3 regions of the Pedobacter sp. MR22-3 genome follow, and region 2 is predicted to be linked to each of the others. Evidence: riboswitches for the same ligand, from Rfam matches in the RefSeq annotation. Region 2 holds a riboswitch; each other region holds the start of a gene.
The links. A riboswitch is a leader RNA that binds a small molecule or an ion and turns the genes downstream of it on or off. The one in region 2 is predicted to bind S-adenosylmethionine.
Positions count from the first base shown of each region.

Region 1: it holds a riboswitch for S-adenosylmethionine, as region 2 does, so the genes downstream of both, OQ267_RS18905 (O-acetylhomoserine aminocarboxypropyltransferase/cysteine synthase family protein) here and OQ267_RS04960 (SusC/RagA family TonB-linked outer membrane protein) in region 2, are expected to answer to the same signal.
Region 3: it holds a riboswitch for S-adenosylmethionine, as region 2 does, so the genes downstream of both, metH (methionine synthase) here and OQ267_RS04960 (SusC/RagA family TonB-linked outer membrane protein) in region 2, are expected to answer to the same signal.

Region 1 is NZ_JAPIVF010000007.1:216,849-223,693, reverse strand. Features, by position in the region: gene OQ267_RS18910 (homoserine O-acetyltransferase family protein) at 1-115, opposite strand, end outside; gene OQ267_RS18905 (O-acetylhomoserine aminocarboxypropyltransferase/cysteine synthase family protein) at 155-1,480, opposite strand; SAM riboswitch class I at 1,753-1,863, opposite strand; gene OQ267_RS18900 (hypothetical protein) at 2,060-3,067, shown strand; gene OQ267_RS18895 (trans-sulfuration enzyme family protein) at 3,112-4,227, opposite strand; gene OQ267_RS18890 (lipocalin family protein) at 4,348-4,842, shown strand; gene mqnE (aminofutalosine synthase MqnE) at 5,120-6,313, shown strand; gene OQ267_RS18880 (histidine phosphatase family protein) at 6,389-6,845, shown strand, end outside.
Region 2 is NZ_JAPIVF010000002.1:278,492-285,336, reverse strand. Features, by position in the region: gene OQ267_RS04965 (SusD/RagB family nutrient-binding outer membrane lipoprotein) at 1-77, opposite strand, end outside; gene OQ267_RS04960 (SusC/RagA family TonB-linked outer membrane protein) at 88-3,261, opposite strand; SAM riboswitch class I at 3,609-3,714, opposite strand; gene OQ267_RS04955 (peroxiredoxin family protein) at 3,849-5,111, shown strand; gene OQ267_RS04950 (alpha-L-arabinofuranosidase C-terminal domain-containing protein) at 5,218-6,845, shown strand, end outside.
Region 3 is NZ_JAPIVF010000008.1:120,086-126,930, reverse strand. Features, by position in the region: gene der (ribosome biogenesis GTPase Der) at 1-275, shown strand, start outside; gene OQ267_RS19855 (GNAT family N-acetyltransferase) at 473-982, shown strand; gene OQ267_RS19850 (S41 family peptidase) at 1,045-2,652, opposite strand; gene murQ (N-acetylmuramic acid 6-phosphate etherase) at 2,841-3,644, shown strand; gene OQ267_RS19840 (hypothetical protein) at 3,742-4,308, shown strand; gene OQ267_RS19835 (Bax inhibitor-1 family protein) at 4,347-5,084, shown strand; SAM riboswitch class I at 5,237-5,340, shown strand; gene metH (methionine synthase) at 5,478-6,845, shown strand, end outside.

The DNA of each region.
Region 1 (6,845 bases), on a different contig from region 2:
CTTTATTGGCATTTAGTTTACCATATGTTTGATAGGCGATTTGCAGATTCCGAATTTTTTTCCCGTTTTCCAGCTTAAATGGCTTGGTATAATGATATGTTGATGCAGTGCTCATGGTAAAATTGTAATGTTGTAAAATGAATAGGTACTAAGCTTACAGGGATTCCTGACTGATTTTTGATCCAATAGCCGCAAAAGCCTGTTCAAAATCTGCTTTAATATCATCAATATGCTCTATACCTACGGAAACCCTTAGTGCATTTGGTTTAACGCCGGCCGCCAGTTGGGCTTCATCACTTAATTGCTGGTGTGTGGTGGCTGAAGGCTGGATAATTAAAGTTTTAGCATCACCTACATTAGCTAAATGAGAAACCAGTTTCAAACTATCTATAAGCTGAGAGGCATTTTCCTTGCTTCCGTTCAATTCGAAAGATAAAACGCCACCAAAGCCGTTGCTTAAGTATTTCTTGGCCAGGTTATGGTATGGACTACTGGATAAACCAGGATAATGTACTTCTTTAACCAAAGGATGATTTTCCAGCCAGGTAGCCAGCTCAAGTGCATTGTCTACATGACGTTGAACGCGGAGTGATAATGTTTCTAATCCCTGTAATAAGAGGAAAGAATTAAAAGGAGACAGGGCAGGTCCCAGATCCCTTAAGCCTTCTACCCGGGCGCGAATAATAAACTGGATGTTACCAAACGGACCTCCGATACCAAAAACATCGTTAAAAACTAATCCGTGGTAACCTTCTGATGGCGCTGTAAACTGCGGAAATTTTCCATTGCCCCAGTTGTAATTTCCACCATCAATGATCACACCGCCAATGCTGGTACCATGACCGCCGATCCATTTAGTAGCAGATTCTACTACAATGTTTGCTCCATGCTCCAGTGGTTTAAATAAATATCCACCTGCACCAAAAGTATTGTCTACAATAAAAGGAATATCATGTGTTTTGGCAATGGCCGCAATTTTTTCAAAATCAGGAATGCTGAAGGCCGGATTGCCAATGGTTTCCAGGTAAATGGCTTTGGTTTTCTCTGTGATTTTTTGTTCAAACTCTTCAGGAACATCCGGGTTTGCAAAATCAACGTGAATGCCCAGACGTTTAAATGCAACCTTAAACTGGTTGTAGGTTCCGCCATATAGATGTGATGACGAAACAATCTGATCTCCGGCCGCTAAGATATTATGCAGGGCGATAAATTGTGCCGCCTGGCCTGATGCTACCGCCAGTGCGGCTACACCACCTTCCAAAGCGGCGATTCTTTTTTCAAAAACATCAGTTGTAGGGTTCATCAGCCGGGTATAGATGTTTCCAAACTCTTTTAAAGCAAACAGGTTAGCACCATGTTCCGCATTCTTAAATCCATAAGAGGTGGTCTGATAAATGGGAACCGCTCTGGAACCTGTTGTAGGGTCTACTTCCTGACCAGCATGCAACTGAAGCGTTTCAAATTTATATGATGTTGACATAATTTTCTAATAATTAAGGTTAAAGTAATGAGTGGAATGAGCGGACAAATCAGAAAAGTAAATTATCCTGCAGGGCGTATCCCGGTTAACCGGGACCTTCCAATTTGAAAAGAAACAAGAGAGGAAGATTTTTAAATTACCGTATGCAACAGCACATACGGGACATATACATCACATTGCAGCACACCAACAGTTTAATGGAAACATTTGCTGTTTGTTGTTTCAGACTAGTGCCGTCGTGAGATAGAAGATTTAAAGTATTCATCAGTTTAAATTTATATCACCGGTTAACTCCATGTTATCCGGTCAGGAATTGGCACCTTCTCTTTCTGAGGGTTGCCAGTGGGTCACGGAGCCAGTCTCTCGCCACTTCTTTATAAATCAATCCGATTCAGATTGACTTTTATTTAGTGATTTACCAAATAATATTTCAAATGTCTGAAATAATTTTAAAACAACAAAATTTAATTCTGATTTTTTATTAAATAAATCCAATTACATGTTGTAATCATAAAACGATTGTTCAGGTAAGTTTATTTAACATTAAAATTTTATGTTTGTATAACCTATCTCATCTATATGAAAAACGCTAAAATGATTTGTCTGGCCCTTTCACTGACCATGGCAAGTTTTACCACAGTTAACGCACAATTCGGCGGATTAAAAGACAAATTATTAAAAGTTGGAACTGCACAGGGGGCTAAGGCTTTAGGTGTGGATAAATTTCTGAAACAACCCGGTGCCATTACCACAAGTTTTGAAGACGTAAACCGCGAGGGAGAAATGATGCCAGATTTTAAGGCCACACTCAAGGCACAACCACTATATCTCTTACCAAAGAATCCGGAAGGAGGATACCTGCTTTGTGAAGGACTTTATGAAATGACGAATAAAAGTTATTACTTGATGGCTGGTACCTTCGCCCCGTCAAAAGGAGATGGCTATATGTTTGCTCCGGTATTGGGCTCAAAAGAAGATGTTGTGATTGCGATCATTAAAAGTGCAGAAAAGCACCCTGAAGTAGAACAACATGATATTCAGGCTTTATTATGGACCATCATAGCACGCACTAAATTTGCAAGTTACAGCGGGCAGGTAAAAGTTACCGCATTAAAATTATTGACGCCAAAACAGATCACCATGTTAGAAGGCGGCGCATTAGGTGTGCTGCCCTTTGATGTAATGGAAAAAGCCAAAGACCAGTTGCCATCTGGTTTAAAGGCAGTTTTTGAAGCTGAAAACAATATTCGCCAGCTCGTTTCTTCAGGAAATTATACCTATGCTGATTTGGAACGGTATGCAATTATTGCCGGTATGGCCCCGCAAAGAGCAGATGTGCCCAGCGGTATCTGGACCAAACATCCTGATGGATATTATGTGCGTTATTTTCCTTCGGGCTATTCTACCACACGCGTACAGGTATATGTGCCAAAAGAATTGCTTGCTTCAGGAACAAAATTGGTTTATGATGCAGCTGGTGATATCGCCTGCCCTGCAAATACAGGTTCTCAACGTTTAGCACAAACCAATGAGCCTTTAAATGCAGACTATGCGAAGAAGTTGGTTACTGTTTGTAACCCAAAATAGGTTTTTAGTTCTATAAGGTTTTAAACCTTATAGAACTGTAGAATTTAGGCCAGCGCCTGTGCTAAATCGGCGATAATATCGTCAACATGCTCCAATCCAACAGAAATTCTTAACAGATTTTTTGGTGTTTTACTGTCTGGTCCTTCAACAGAGTAGCGGTGCTCGATTAAGCTTTCCACACCGCCCAGACTGGTAGCTTGCGCAAATAATTTCACTTTATTCACTACTTTACTGGTTGCGTCCACGTCGCCCTTAACTAAAAAAGACATCATGCCGCCAAAGTCTTTCATTTGTTTCTTAGCAATTTGATGTTGCGGATGAGTCTCTAATCCCGGAAAATAAACCGCTTCTACTCTTGGGTGACTAACCAGATAATCTGCCACTTTCTTTCCGTTTTCGCAATGCCCCTTCATGCGATATGCCAGGGTTTTGATGCTTCGGCATAATAAATAACAATCAAAAGGAGAGGGAACGGCACCACCCGTTTGCTGGATGTTTTTGATTCTCTCCCATAATTCATCTTTCCTGCCTGTAACCAAAATGCCACCCAGAATATCACTATGTCCGCCAAGGTACTTTGTACTGCTATGCATTACGATATCAGCCCCTAATAAAATCGGATTTTGTAAAACCGGAGAGGCAAAAGTACTATCGCAAACCAGTGTCAGGTGATTTGCTTTTGCTATTTTTGAAATTTCTGCAATATCTGTAACCTTCAGTAATGGATTGGATGGTGTTTCCATCCAGATCATTCTTGTGTTTGGTTTAATAGCGGATTGAATGAGATCCAAATCAGTTTGATCAACAAAATCAAATTCCAGAATCTCATGATAAATGGTCAGCAGTTGTTTTTTAATGCCCCAATACATATCATCCGGTGCAATAATGTGACTGCCCGGTTTTAAAGCCTGAAATAAGGCCATACCACAGTAATTTCCCGAAGAAAAAGCAGCTGCATCTTCACCATATTCTAACTTAGCCACAGTGTTTTCTAAAGCAGACCGGTTTGGATTACTTACCCGGCTATACATATGACCACCCGGATAGCCGCCGTTTTCATCACGAAAAAAAGTAGTAGAAAGATTGATGGGTGGCGTAACATCTCCAGTTGAATTTTTAAGAAGATTAGAAGCGTGAATAGCAAGGGTTTCTGGTTTCATCATGATTTTTATTAGGGTACTTTAACCGTGAGGCAATTTAACAATTTAACGCTAAATTAAACTTGATAATTGTTTTGGCAGGATTTATGTATCTGTTTTCACAAATTTAAAAAAACTAAAATGAAAAGATTATTTATAGCTATTGCGATAGCATGTTCTACTTTGATGATGTTACAAAGTTGTTCTTCCACAAAAAATGCTTCAACAGGTATCAATGGCGGTAGAGGTACCATTACCGGTACATGGGTGTTAAACAATGTATCGCTGGAAGGTCTTCCTGATCAGGCTGTCCAGGGTTTGTTCGGAGAAAAATCTTACAAATGTTTTCAGGGAAGTACCTGGAAATTAACCAATAGTGGAAATGGTTCTTACACGCTACCAGCATCAAGTACCTGTGGTCAGGTAATGCAAACCATTTTCTGGTCTGCAACACCTTCAGAAGAAACATTTCAATTCAAAAAAATATTTGAAGGCGATAAAGCTAAAAATGTAACAGAAGGTTATCGTTTGGTGCTGACACAACTTTCAAAAGGTAATATGGTGATGAAATCACCAATCGAATTTGGTGGCAAAACAGCGAACATTGTTTTAACCTTTTCACCGGCAACAAATTAAACACTAATTACCTGCGAAAAACATAAATTGAGAGCACTTCCGAAAGGAGGTGCTTTTTTTATTGGTTCAATGGTTCATTAATTATTGGTTTATTAGTCAGAACTCAGTAAAATGCAAATCTTCTTTCATTTTTGAATTAAAATTTAGGCGTTTGGTTTAAGCACCCTGACAAATGACTGATGAACTAAGGAGTTATTAAACCAGTAATGTCCGTTTGTTACAAGAAAATGATTTTCAAATCGCCTCAATATTGTATTTTTGTTCAAAATAATCAGGAATGAATACAACTGAACAAGTTGAAAAAATATTAGCTGATACTTCATTATCAACTGAATTACAAAACATAGCACATAAAGTACTTCACCAGGAACGAATTACGTTCGATGAAGGCGTTTACCTTTACGAACATGCAGAATTGGGTTATCTTGGTGTTTTAGCCAATTTTATCCGCGAGGAAAGGCATGGCGATAAAACCTATTTTAACCGCAATTTCCATTTGGAACCCACTAATCTTTGTGTTTACGATTGCAAATTCTGTTCTTATTCGCGATTAATTAAGCAAAAGGAAGAAGGCTGGGCGTTAACGATGGAGCAAATGCTCGATATCGTAAAAAAATATGATGACGAGCCAGTAACCGAAGTGCATATTGTGGGCGGCGTTTTACCGCAATATGATGTTGCCTTTTATTCGGCCTTATTTACAGCGATTAGAACACACCGTCCGGATTTACATGTCAAAGCTTTAACGCCGGTTGAATATCATTATATTTTTAAGAAAGCGAAAATAGATTATGCCACCGGCATGAAAATGATGAAAGATGCTGGCTTACAGTCTATGCCAGGCGGCGGCGCCGAGATCTTTCATCCTGAAATCCGTGAGCAGATTGCCAAAGATAAATGTACCGGAGAACAGTGGCTCTCGATACATGAAGAATGGCATAAATTAGGCATGAGAAGTAACGCCACCATGCTTTATGGACACATTGAAAAGTTTGAACACCGGGTTGACCATATGGAGAAACTTCGTGAATTGCAGGATAAAACAGGTGGTTTTCAAACCTTCATTCCGCTGAAATTCAGGAACCAGCACAATCAGATGAGCAATGTGCCTGAATCTTCTGTAATTGAGGATTTAAGAAATTATGCCATTGCCCGGATTTACCTGGATAACTTCGATCATATCAAAGCTTACTGGGCCATGATCAGCAGGGAAACTGCTCAATTATCACTTAATTATGGGGTGGATGACATTGATGGTACCCTAGATGATACCACTAAAATCTATTCTATGGCCGGAGCAGAAGAACAAACCCCGGCAATGAGTACCAAAGAGCTGGTTAACCTGATTAAACAGGTAGGGCGGAAAGCGGTAGAACGCGATACGTTATATAACGTGGTTACCGATTTCGAACATGTTGTTTTTGAAGAGGAAAAGAAACCGCAATATTATAAGTTACCTGTAGTAAATTAATTTTGAATGAATGAGTTTTGAATGTGTGAATATTTCGCGGTTTAAAATTCTGCCATTCTTTAATTCAATTAGTAAATGAAGCAAATTTATATCATCAGACACGGTGAAACGGAACTTAACAAGCAGGGAATAGTACAAGGCAGGGGTATAAATTCTGATCTGAATGATATGGGCCGGGCACAGGCAGAAGCTTTCTATCAGCAATATAAAAACATTTCTTTTGATAAAATATACACCTCTGATTTGAAACGTACCTGGCAAACCGTACAAAAATTTATTGATTCAGGTTTGCCATGGGAAAAACTTTCGGGACTGGATGAACTGGCCTGGGGCATTTGGGAAGGTCAGCCCAACAGCGAGACCGCCCGTGAAGCTTTTCGAAATATGCTTGGAACATGGGAAAATGGTGATTATACGGCGCATTTTGAAGGTGGTGAAAGTGTTCAGGATGTATATGATCGGCTTAAGCACCCTATGGAAATCCTATCCAGCCGTCCCGCCGAAAAAACAGTTTTGCTTTGTATGCATGGTC
Region 2 (6,845 bases):
GTCTCATCCAGTTCTTTCTTGCAGGACGTAGCGCAAACAGAAAGAGAAATCAGGCTATATAATAATATTTTTTTCATGATGGGAAGATTAAAATTTGATGTTCAGGTTAATTCCGTAAGTACGTGTGGTTGGGTTAGAGAGGCTCTCCAAACCCTGTCCGTTACCGGTATTAAAAGCAACTTCCGGATCAATATCTTCAACATTGCGGTGAAGGATTGCCAGATTTCTACCCACTAATGCAACCGATACACCTTGCAAATTCAGTGATTTGATCCATTTTGCAGGCAAATTGTAGCTCAGTTTAATTTCACGAAGTTTCACATAAGAGGCATCAAAAATATTGGCCTCATCTATCGTTCTGAACGATTTGTAATAAGTTTGTGCCGAGAGAATTTTTTCATTCGGTTTGCCATCCGCAGTTACCCCATCAAAGATCATCCCGTCATCATAAACGGTTGCTCCTGCCGGCGCATTTGCTCCACTAGCTAACCTAACCGCTCCGTTTGCCTTTAAATTTTCTGGGTAGTAATAAGAAATACCGCCGAATTCTGCACCTCTCCCAGGCAATGTAGATGCTAAAACACCGGTATAAGTACCTGTAGAATAAGTACCGTTATAAATAGAACCACCGAAACTGGCGTCGATCAACACGCCTAAACTAAAGCTTTTGTAGCTAAAAGTATTTGAAATTCCGCCAATCCAATCTGGTGTATATTTCCCTAAAACTCTTTTGGTCGGGTCAGTTTGTGGTGCACCTGTAGCATTTACCAAAATATTACCATTCCCATCTCTTAAAAAAGCATTGCCAAAAAGTGTTCCGTAAGGTTGACCAACAGTCGCAATTACCTGTGCAGAATTGGTTGCCACCACATAATTTTGCAGTAAACCTTCCTGATCCAATTCCACCACCTTACTTCTATTTGCCGCATAGTTGATATCAATATCCCAGGTAAATTGTTTTTTCACCGGCGTAATACCCAGCTGAACTTCAATACCCTTGTTATTAATTTTTCCGGCATTTATATTTTTCGATCTGAAACCTGTACTCGGACTCACATCTACATTTAAAATCTGATTGTAACTGTTCGTATTATATACACTGACATCAAAACGAAGTCGCTTGTTAAACAAAACAGCTTCGGCACCTAGCTCTGATGAAGTGGTGGTTTCAGATTTTAGATTCGGATCGAAATCTGTTCCGGACGGACTAAGCTGCGGACTTGCTCCAAACGGTGCAGAGAAACTGTAAGTATTGGTTAAACGATAAGGTGAGGTGTCCTTACCTACCTTAGACCAGCCACCACGTACTTTTGCGTAATCCAGCACCTCGCTTTTGATATCAAAAGCTTCAGTGAGCACTAAACTACCGTTGAAAGACGGATAAAAGTAGGAGCGGTTTTGAGCGGGCAAGGTGGATGACCAATCATTACGCGCCGTAATATTGGCAAAAAGGTAATTCCTAAAACCAATCTGACCGGATGCATAACCACTGTAAGACTTTAACTTACTGTAATTATTAGATGAGGTTAAGGGATCTCTGGAATTGTTTAACGTATACAATCCGGCAACAGCCAAACGGGGTGCACTTTGATCATTTTGTTCGATATAACTGGTCCGGATATTACCACCAAGCAACACATCTAAGCTAAAATCATCATTTAATTGCTTCGTATAATTTAATGTCGCATCCGTATTGTTTTCATTTACCGTAAAGGCACTTTCGGTATACGATCCAAATGGCGTTCCGTTAGTACCGTAGGCAATTTTAATTTTTCGGCGATCATTGTAATAATCTGTTCCTGTACGGAAATTGAAGTTCAATCCGTCAATAATTTTGTAGTTTAAACCTATACTTCCAATTAAACGGTTCCTGTTTTGAGACACCGTATTCTCATAAGCCACCCAATAAGGATTGCTGTAATAACTGTTGTTCCAATTAAAAGTATTACCATTCTCATCCAGGTAATTTTTCAATTGATTGATATCAACCTGTCTGCCAAACCACGCAAACTGCAACATGGTACTGGTTGATCTTGATCCGCCCGTTCCAGGCAGGTTGTCGGCACCAAGTTTACTATAATTGGCATTCGCGGTGATGGTGAGTTTAGGTGTTAAACGTAAAGTAGTATTTAAAGTGAATGAGTTTTTACCCTGACCTGAATTGGGTACGATACCGACCTGCTTAAGGTTGTTATAAGATAACCGGTAATCGAATTTCTCTCCTGCATCCTCAATTGAAATACCATTTGTTAAGGAGTAACCTGTTTGAAAGAAATCCCTTACGTTATCCGGATGGGCCACAAAGGGCACTGCTACACCTTTCGAAAAGAACTGCGGAATCAACCTGCCATCCATTCTGGGCCCCCAGCTTTCATCAACCCCATCATTTACGCCGGCACCTTTTCCATCCACATAGCTGAATTTACCTTCCGATCCCTGTCCGAATACATCCTGATATTTTGGTAAGGTTAATATACTTTCGATCACGCCATTCGAGTTTAAAGAAATACCCAAACCTTTTTTAGATTTTCCTGATTTTGTTTTAATGATAATCACACCTGCTGCTGCCCTTGAACCATATAAAGCGGCCGCATTCGGACCTTTTAACACACTGATGGATTCGATATCATTAGGGTTAATATCTGAAATGGCATTGGCGTAATCTCTCGCCCCCGCCGAATTAAGCTGTGAATTATCTACCGGAATCCCATCTACAACAAAAAGAGGCTGATTATTTCCGGCAATAGAAGTTTCCCCTCTAATTACCACACGGGAAGATCCCATATCACCCTGGCTATTGGTTACCCTTACCCCGGCTACTTTACCGGCAAGTGCATTTACCAGATTGGTTTCCCGCGCTTCAGTTAAACTTTCCCCTTTTAATTCCTGAACGGCATAACCTAACGATTTTTTCTGTTTAGTGATACCTAAAGCCGTTACCACCACTTCATCTAATGCATTTTCTCCGTCACTTAAGGTTACATTTAATGCATTCGAACTTTCGGTAACCACCACTTCCTTAGTTGTAAAACCAATATAAGAGAAAACCAATGTACCTTTTCCATTAATTGTAATGCTGAATGCGCCACTATTATTGGTGGTTACGGCTTGCTTGGTTTCCTTAACAAATACTGAAACTCCGGGCAATGTTTCTCCTGAAGCACCTTTAACCGTACCGGAAATACTGATGTTTTGGGCATGCACGAGTGACGAAAGCAAGAGCAAGCATACGATTGCCAACAGCTTAATTTTTTTGAACATAATCAATTTATTAATAATGAGATGAATGAAGGATGTAAAAATCAGGGCAAAGCAATTCCACTTCGCTTACCGGCGAATTTTTTACAAACGTGAATACTTAATGATTTAAATTATTGGGTTTGGTATTTATAGCCTCATACAGCAACAAATACCCTCACGCATTCGAAGACTTAAAAAGGTTTTTAAATGCCCTGATTGAGTAGATTGTTTTTTGTTAGTTTTTTCCATCAAATTGTTTTTAACGATATACCTTATACTTAGCATTTCCGGTAAAGCTGATTTACAAAAAAAGCACGCCCGTAAAATCAGGAGTGCTCTCATATAATATTAATACTTTGCATTCAACTGACTTAACTTACCCAAATTACTTCGGGATGGAATTAGCACCATATCCAATTCAGGCTGGTTGCTAAGGTTTCGCAGGGCCATTCCCTCCACCTTTCTTGATAAGCATTTTAAAATAACTGCGGCAAAGATAATATAAAAATCATAATGACTACAAATTCTATAGATTTTATTGAAAATATTTTTTCCATGCTTTTATGATGCTTACATTTGTCTCGTTATCAATAGATCTCAAATATCACATGAATATAAAATCATTACTATTTCTGCTACCGGCTTTTATGTTGTCGCAGACTTTACAAGCACAAACACAGAAAAAACAATCAGCCACTGCCCATAAATTAACTACATCCTTTGTTCCGAACGGCAAATGGCGGGGTGTGTTTGAAATTAAACCTGGAGTTGAAGTTCCCTTTAATTTTGAAATTACTAAAAGCGATACAAAGCCACACTTAATATTTTTGAATGGTGAAGAACGCTTTGATGGTGGCGTGGTTAAACAAACTGCAGATTCCATTCTGGTTGCGTTGGATCAGTTTGACAATGAACTTGCCTTCAAAATCACAGGTGATTCGCTGGTTGGAACGCTTAGGAAACAAGATGGCTCCGGTAAACCTTTGGCCGTAAATGCAACCAGAGGGAATCCATATCGTTTCAAACCTAACGGCAAAAATCCAGCAGCTGATTTCTCTGGCAAATATGATATCACTTTTAAATCGCCTACCGGAAAAGATGAAAATGCAGTCGGATTGTTTAAACAGAACGGTAATAAAATCACCGGGACTTTTTTAAGGGTAACGGGCGATTCACGTTACCTGGAAGGAATAGTGGAAGGCAATGATTTTTATTTATCCAGCTTTATTGGCTCTAGTCCATCCTATTACAAAGGAAGTTTTTCAAAAGACGGAACCATAACAGGAGAAACGGTGAGTGCCAGGGGAAATACACCCTTCACAGGCAAACAAAATCAAAACGCGGCCTTACCTGATGCCTATAAATTAACCTTTTTAAAGGATGGATACAAAACACTTGATTTCTCCTTTCCTGATGTAAACGGGAAAAAGGTATCGCTCAGTGATGAGAAATTTAAAAATAAGGTGATCATTCTTACCATTACAGGCACCTGGTGCCCAAATTGTGTAGATGAGGCTTCTTTTATTGCACCATGGTACAAGGAAAACCGTAATCGCGGCGTTGAAGTTATCGGCATTCATTATGAAAGACAACTGGATTCAGCCTACGTGCGGAAGGCCTTAACCCGGTTCAGGGATAAGTTTGATATCCAATATGATCAGGTAATTGCTGGCACACCCGATAAAAAAATAGTATCTGAATCTTTACCAGCCCTGAATAATTTCATCTCTTTCCCAACCACCATCATCATTAATAAAAAAGGAGAAGTGGCACAGATTCATACGGGTTACAGCGGACCAGCAACCGGCCAATATTATACCGATTTTGTAAAGGAGTTTAATGCTGAAATAGATGGACTGCTGAAAGAATAGTTTGAATAATTACATCGTAATTAAATAAATACAAAATAATAATCGTTAAACCAACGATTATTATTTATTTTGGTCTTCGCATTTCCAACCAAATAGCTGCAGACCCATGAAGTTTTACCTTAGATTCTACGTTTTATTTGCTATACTTTTTACTGCCACAGCCAGTTTAATGGCCAAAGAAAATAAGTTAACGGATGAGCCGGATTCTGCCTATCTGTTTGCTTACAATGCCAATGGCTTGCGCTTTGCCTGGAGTCGTGATCAGACCAACTGGACACCAATCGGAAAGGATTACCTGTTTTTGAAAAGCGATTATGGCAGGTGGGGAAGTGAAAAAAAAATGATTTCACCCTATGTCATCAGGGGAAGAAATGGTGAATGGGTTTGTGCGTGGGAATTAAATGATCAGACCAATCAGTTTGCCATAGCCACTTCCAAAAACTTAATCAACTGGGGGCCCCAGCATTATCCATATGTTGCCATGGGGAAAAATGTATTAAAGCCTGTTGTTGATTATAACCAGCTGAAAGATGAATATTCCATCACTTATGCTGATGTGGAAGGCAAGCATTTTCAAACCAGAACGAAGGATTTTATTGCTTATGAAAAAGCTGTTGAAGTACCATTATCCGCATTTAATGCTGAGGATAAAACAGCAAATATTTCTGGTCATACCATTGGGCAATCTCATTATGTGGCTTGGTCAGTAATCAAGAACCTTCAAAAAGCCTATGATTTGCAGCAATATAAAGCCCGCCAAAACAGTGAAACAACCAAAGATGATACACAAAGATTTGCTGGATTAAAACCGGTTGATGCTAAAATTACCATTGATTCAAAAGGTGCAAAAGCCATCAGTAATATGCTTACCGGTATATTTTTTGAAGATATTAATTATGCTGCAGACGGAGGCCTTTATGCAGAATTGATTCAGAACAGGGGATTTGAATATCAACCCAGCGATAAATCTTTCCATGATAAAAACTGGAACAGCAGTTTTGCATGGAAGTTAAAAGGAGATCAAAGCACTTTCACCGTTGATTCAATTGCGCCGGTTCATCAAAATAATCCACACCATGCTGTGCTGGATGTTAAAGTTGCCGGTGCTGCATTAAGCAATACGGGTTTTGACGGAATAGCGGTAAAAAAAGGAGATGCTTATCTTTTCTCTGCTTTCAGTAAGCAATTGGCTGGTCGTATTTCTGGTTTTGAAGTGCGTTTAGTTAGTGATACAAAGGGTATTCTAGCTAAAATTACTTTAAAAAATACCACTTCATGGAAAAAGGTGAGTGGTACCTTCTATCCATCAGCAGATGCGACAGATGCCAGACTGGAAATCATGCCGCTTGCTGCCGGAAAATTTGCTTTTGATATGGTTTCTTTATTTCCGCAGAAAACTTTCAAGGGGCATCAAAATGGCTTAAGGGATGATCTTGCCACATTAATTGCCGATATTCATCCTAAATTTGTTCGCTTTCCTGGCGGATGTTTAGCACACGGGGATGGCATTCAGAACATTTACAAATGGAAAAACACCATTGGTGCTTTAGAAACCAGAAAACCAGACCGCAACCTTTGGGGCTATCACCAAACCATGGGATTAGGCTATTTCGAATACTTCCAGTTTTGCGAAGATATTGGTGCAGCACCTGTTCCGGTGATTGCCGCAGCAGTACCTTGCCAGAATTCGGGCACTGGCGGTGGTGGCCAGCAGGGCGGTATCCCGATGGAAGA
Region 3 (6,845 bases), on a different contig from region 2:
AAGTGGCTAAAAACAGGGGTAAAAAAATTCCGACATCAAAATTAAATGATGTGATGTTACCATTGATTGAAAAATTCCCGCCACCAGCATTAAAAGGGAAACACATCAAAATTAAATACATCACACAGATCAATGGCACATCTCCTATGTTTGCGTTTTTCTGTAACCTGCCTCAATATATTAAAGATCCGTACAAACGTTTCATTGAGAATAAATTAAGAGAGAATTTTAATTTCTCCGGTGCACCAATTCAGATCTTCTTCAGGCAGAAATAAGCTGTTTGAAAGCTGAAAGTATATTTTAAAAATAATAGAAAAGCAGGGACAGCATTCCATATGGAGTTGCAGCCCTGCTTTTTGTTTCAATCTTTTTGCGAATGTCGGCCCTGAAAATGATGAGGATGAATAGCAAAAAGTATTTCCACGTCAATCAGGTTTAAACAATTAAGTCTGAATTCCATATCTTCGCTGCCATGCAAATCGAAGTCAAAAACAGCCTTTTATCAGATTTTGACACGATATTTAAATTTTATGATATCGCTGTTGCCCATCAGAAAAAGGTATTTCATAAACATTGGCAGGGATTCAGTGCAGAACTGGTGGAAACGGAAATTGCTGAAAACCGACAGTATAAAATACTGGTGGATGGTGTAGTGGCTTGTGTTTTTGCAGTTACGTTTAATGATCAGCTGATTTGGGGTGACCGGGATCATGAAGCCATCTATATCCACAGGATTGTAAGTCATCCCGATTTCCGGGGGCAATCCTTTGTGAAAAAAATCATTAGCTGGGCCAAACAATATGCCACAGCACACCAGATTAAATATATCCGCATGGATACCTGGGCAGATAATAAAAAACTATTGAATTACTATACCAGTTGTGGTTTTGATGATGTTGGTATAGTGACGATGGCAAAAACGGATGGTTTACCCAGGCATTATGAAGGCATAAGTTTGAGTTTGTTCGAAATCGAAGTATAAGATCAATATCCAGCTAATCTTTGAATCATAAAATTGGTCTGCTTTTGAAACCTGTCTGTGATTTACTGAAGATTGGTTAAAGCCTGTCTTACCGCATTATCCGTTTGATTAACAGATCGGTAGTAGCCCACGTCTCCCAGATAGTAACGGCAGAGCAGGGCTTTTAAATCGTTCAGGATAATTGATTTTGCAGCATAAAGCTGAAAGCGGTCTATAGTTACATTTTTTCTTTGCAAGTAGCCTATAAAATCTTTAAACTCATTATCACTCAGGGCAAAATTATTAATATTTTGTTCTACAAAAGCAGCACTATAGCGGTTGGTCAATACATTAAAAACATAATCAGACAGCACTTTTTTGCTCACCAGGTTAGCGTAAAACTTGTTATATCCGGTAGTATCCAGTTTTACAAAAATGTCTGGCTGAATCCCGCCAACAGTTTTAGCCCTTTTATGTTGCTGCATATTAACACCCTCACTTTTTTCTATCGAATCCTGAAAGGAGGTGTGATCACCGGTTAACTCCCCGTCAAGCATCCTTTCATCAAGCTCATGTTTGTACGCATCATATCCTTTTTTATATGATTTCTGAATGCTTCGCCCAGATGGCGTATAATAGCGGGCAATGGTTAAATTTAAGGCAGAGCCATCTCCAAAAGCAAACTGTTCCTGAACGAGTCCTTTTCCGAAAGACCGCCGACCTACAATTATTCCACGGCCCAGATCCTGAATGGCACCTGCAACGATTTCACTTGCTGATGCGGTGTTTTCATTGATTAGGATGGCAAGCTTCCCATTTTGAAAGGCTCCTGTCCCGGTCGAATAATAATCTGTGCGGGGTTCATGCTTACCCTGGGTGTATACAATTAATTTATTTTCGGGCAGAAACTGATCGGCCAGGCCTGTAGCTGCAGAAAAGTAACCGCCGCCATTATCGCGTAAATCAAGGATCAGCTTTTTCATTCCTTTTGCCTTTAGGTTTGCGGCCGCGGCTGCGAAATCACCGTCTGTATTGGCACCGAATTTACTAATCCTCACGTACCCGGTTTCCGGGTTCATCATGTAGGCAGCGTCAATGCTGCTGATATTCACTTTACCCCGGGTAACCATCAGCCGGCTTTGTACCTGTGTGCCGCTGCGCAATAAGGTAACGCCCACGCCGCTACCAGCCTTTCCCCTGAATCTTCCTGTTAATTGTTCTTTTGGTAAATTTCTGCCACTAACCATAGTGGTATCGATCACCAGGATTTTATCACCCAGCTTAATGCCCGCCTGATATGCCGGTCCATCCTTCACCACGCCTGTTACCATCATGGTGTCGTTCAGCATATAGTATTCAATGCCAACGCCCTCAAAATTCCCTTCCAGGTTATTGGTCATGTCTTGCGCATCGGTAGGAGGCAAATATACACTGTGTGGATCCAGCTGGTGGAGTACACTATCAATAGGTAAGTTTTGCAGCGAATCTGTATTGATATCATCTACATAATTTTTATTGATGATATGCAGAATTTCTTCCAGTTTTTCATCACTATTGCTGGCCAGTTGAGGTCTTCTGGTAACGCCAAATCCCTGATCTTTAATAAACTTAATACCCAAATACATTCCTGCTATCAAAATCACAGAATAGCTGATGGCAATCAGTATGTTTTTTCGGGTATTCTTTTTCATTGGCGTTAGGCAAATTTATGAAAATAAGCGGGTTGATATATTTTTAACTGCAATTTCTTGTCTTTTGTTTATAATATTTCACATAAATTAACAGTATAACATCTGCTCTATCAAGTGGCAATCTATATTTTTAAATTTTTAGGGTAGATTTTAGAAAGAATTTACCGAATTTTATCAAAAATAAATTTATGAATAGAGTTACCGAGCAAGAATCAAATTATAACCACATTGATGAAATGTCGGTAATGGAAGTTTTGCAGGGGATTAACAATGAAGACAAAACCGTAGCCTTTGCTGTTGAAAAATCTTTGCCTCAGATTGAGAAATTAACTTCGGCCGTTGCCGAGAGAATGAAAAAGGGCGGTCGGCTTTTTTATATAGGGGCAGGTACCAGCGGCCGCTTAGGTGTGGTAGATGCGTCCGAATGTCCACCAACTTATGGTGTTCCTTTCGATACTGTAGTTGGTATTATTGCCGGCGGGGATTCTGCCATCAGAAAGGCTGTAGAATTTGCTGAAGATGACAGCCTGCAGGCCTGGAAAGATTTACAGGCATTTCATATTAATGAAAAGGATTGCCTGGTAGGTTTAGCTGCATCCGGCACCACACCATATGTGGTTGGAGGTTTAAATACCGCACGCCAGCATGGAGTTTTAACAGGTTGCATTGTCTGCAATACTGATGGACCCATTGCTGCAGCGTCTGATTTTCCGGTAGAAGTGGTCGTTGGACCTGAATTTATTACCGGTTCTACGCGAATGAAATCGGGCACAGCACAAAAATTGGTTTTAAATATGCTGAGTACCACCGTAATGGTGCAATTGGGGCGTGTGGTTGGAAACAAAATGGTAGATATGCAGTTAACTAATCATAAACTGGTTGATCGCGGAACGCAAATGGTAGCTGATGAATTAAATGTGAGCTATGAAATAGCTGCAGATTTGCTGAGTAAACATGGAAGTGTGCGTAAAGCAGTAGAAGCAGGACACTGAGAAATGTTAGAATGAGAGAAGGATGAAATGATTGAATTTGGAAGTAATTTTAGCATTCTCTCATTCAAAATTCACTCATTCAATAATTAAAAAAAACATGCACGAGATAGAGCCGTATTACCAGTGGAGAGATGATTATATCTCGGCAGAGGATGAGCGATCGCCATTCTACAATACCGAATACTCTGAACTGTACTTTGATAAGCAGATCTATAATTTTCTGTTGCACCCGCAATGGGATGAGTTTGGTTCCAATACCTTGTACATGAAAGTATTGTATGCGGATTATGATAGAGGTTACGCGATTATTGAGTTTATCGGCGAATGGAATGATGCCATCAACAACGACATCATGTTGCTGAAACGCGATATTTTGGAACTCATGATGGATGAAGGCATTAATAAGTTTGTATTAATCGGAGAAAATGTATTGAACTTTCATTCATCAGACGATAGTTATTATGAAGAATGGTTTCAGGAAGTGGAAGATGGCTGGATTGTTGGGGTAAATTTCCAGGAACATGTTATCAGGGAGTTTAAAGATAACAACATTGATTATTACATTAATTTTGGAGGTGCTTTCGATCACCTGCCCTGGCGTACATTAAAACCGTTACAGTTCTTCAAAAAAGTTGAAGAATTGCTGACAAAAAGACTGAATTAAAGTATTATTTTTATAATTATTTAAATACACAAATAAAAATGGAACAACAAAATTATCAATATCAGGGCAATAGCGTGTTCGTGCAGGAAAACACAGTGTCTAAAAAATTCTTTGCCAGCGTATTCTTATGGATGTTCGTTGCTTTGTTAATATCAAGCGCTTCTGCATTTGTATTGGCAAATTCGCCAGGAATTTTATCCTATTTAGTAGCTGAAAAAGGATTTACCATATTTGGATACATTGCCATCTTTGCGCCACTGGGTTTAGTGATGTTGATGGGTGCTGCTATGCAAAGATTATCCTTCCCTGCATTAGTGGGTATTTTTCTGTTGTATTCTTTACTAACAGGTGTGATGTTGGGCTTTATTCTTTTAATTTACACAACAACATCTATTGCCATTTGCTTCGTTGCAGCAGCCGTTATTTTTGCTGTAATGGCTATCATGGGATACACTACAGATGTTGATTTAAGTAAATTCGGACCAATACTAATGGCTGGCGTAATCGGTTTGGTTATCGTAAGTCTGATCAACTTCTTTATCGGCAGCGAAACGCTGAACTACATTTTAGGCTTTGTTGGTGTGGCTATTTTTACTGCGCTTACCGCTTATAAGGTTCAGGAAATTAAAAGAATTGGTGAAGGTTTGGATGAAAGCGGAAATGAAATTGCATTGGCCGACAGCAAAAAATTAGCAATAATGGGTGCGTTGTCACTTTATATCACATTCATTAACTTATTTGTTTCTTTACTACGTCTCTTCGGTAGCAGAAGATAATTCACTAAATTCTGACCGCTGGATTTATCTGGTTTCAGGTTAATGACAAAACAATATTTTAAAGGCCGTGCATATTTGCATGGCCTTTGTAATTTTATTTGGCAGCGAAGCGATAAATTTTGGAAATGATGTTGCTTTGTTGCATTTTTGTATGCTTATTAAGAAAGACGGAGGGATTAGACCCAACGAAGTCTTAGCAACCTGTGCCAACAAGGTGCTACATTCTAATCTCGGTTAACCGGGAGAAAGATAAGTTAAGGAAGTACGATCCATGTGCCAACTTTTTGAATAAGCTTTTTTGAGATTTGAGAAATTAGATTTGAGATTTGAGGCCAATTATAAATGTCTTAATTTCTCAGATCACTCCTCTCGTCTCTCACATCTAATAACAGAATGAGCATAAGAGAAGAATTAGAAAAACGTATTTTAGTCATCGATGGTGCGATGGGCACGATGATTCAACGTTATACGCTTACCGAAGAAGATTTTAGAGGGGAACGGTTTAAGGATCATCCTTGCGATGTGAAAGGCAATAATGATTTGCTGAACATCACCCGTCCGGATATTATCAAAGCCATACATCTCGAATATTTAGCCGCTGGCGCAGATATTATCGAAACCAATACCTTTAGTACGCAAAGAATCTCCATGGCGGATTACCAGATGGAAGATTTGTCGTATGAATTAAGTTATGAAGGTGCTAGAGTGGCAAAGGAAGCGGCAGATGAGTTTATGGCTGCTAATCCAGATCGTAAGTGTTTCGTTGCCGGTGCCATTGGCCCAACCAATAGAACGCTTTCCATGTCGCCCAATGTAAATGATCCGGGTTACCGGGCGGTTTACTTTGATGAATTGGAGACCGCTTATTACGAGCAGGTGCGCGGTTTGGTAGATGGGGGCTCAGATGTATTGCTGATTGAAACCATTTTCGATACGCTGAATGCCAAAGTGGCTATTGTGGCCATCAAAAAATATGAAGAAGTTATTGGCCGTAAATTGGAGATTATGATTTCCGGTACGATTACCGATGCTTCTGGTCGGACCCTATCCGGACAAACTGCCGAGGCTTTTTTAAACTCAGTGATGCACGCAAAACCTTTAAGTATAGGTTTCAACTGTGCATTGGGCGCGAAAGAAATGCGTCCGCATATTGAAGAGTTAGCCGCAAAAGCGGGATGTTACGTTTCTGCCTATCCAAATGCAGGTTTGCCCAATGAATTTGGTGCTTATGATGAGCAACCGCATGAGACAGCACACTTAGTAGATGACTTTATCGCTTCTGGCTTTGTTAATATCGTAGGAGGTTGCTGTGGTACCACGCCCGAACATATCGGCTGTATCGCGGCGAATGCCAGAAAAGCATCACCAAGAAAAATTCCGGAAATTCAGCCGTTTATGCGGTTAAGTGGCCTGGAGCCCGTAACCATTACGCCTGAAAGTATTTTCGTAAACGTTGGGGAAAGAACCAATATTACCGGTTCGCCTAAATTTTCGAAGCTGATTTTAGGGGGTGATTACGAAGCTGCGCTCGCCGTGGCCTTGCAACAGGTTGAAGGTGGTGCACAGGTGATTGATGTGAACATGGACGAGGGAATGCTGGATTCGGAAGCAGCCATGACCAAATTTTTAAACCTGATCGCCTCCGAACCCGACATTGCAAAGTTGCCCATCATGGTCGATTCCTCTAAATGGTCGGTGATTGAAAATGGTTTGAAATGCCTGCAGGGAAAAGGAATTGTGAATTCAATCTCTTTAAAAGAA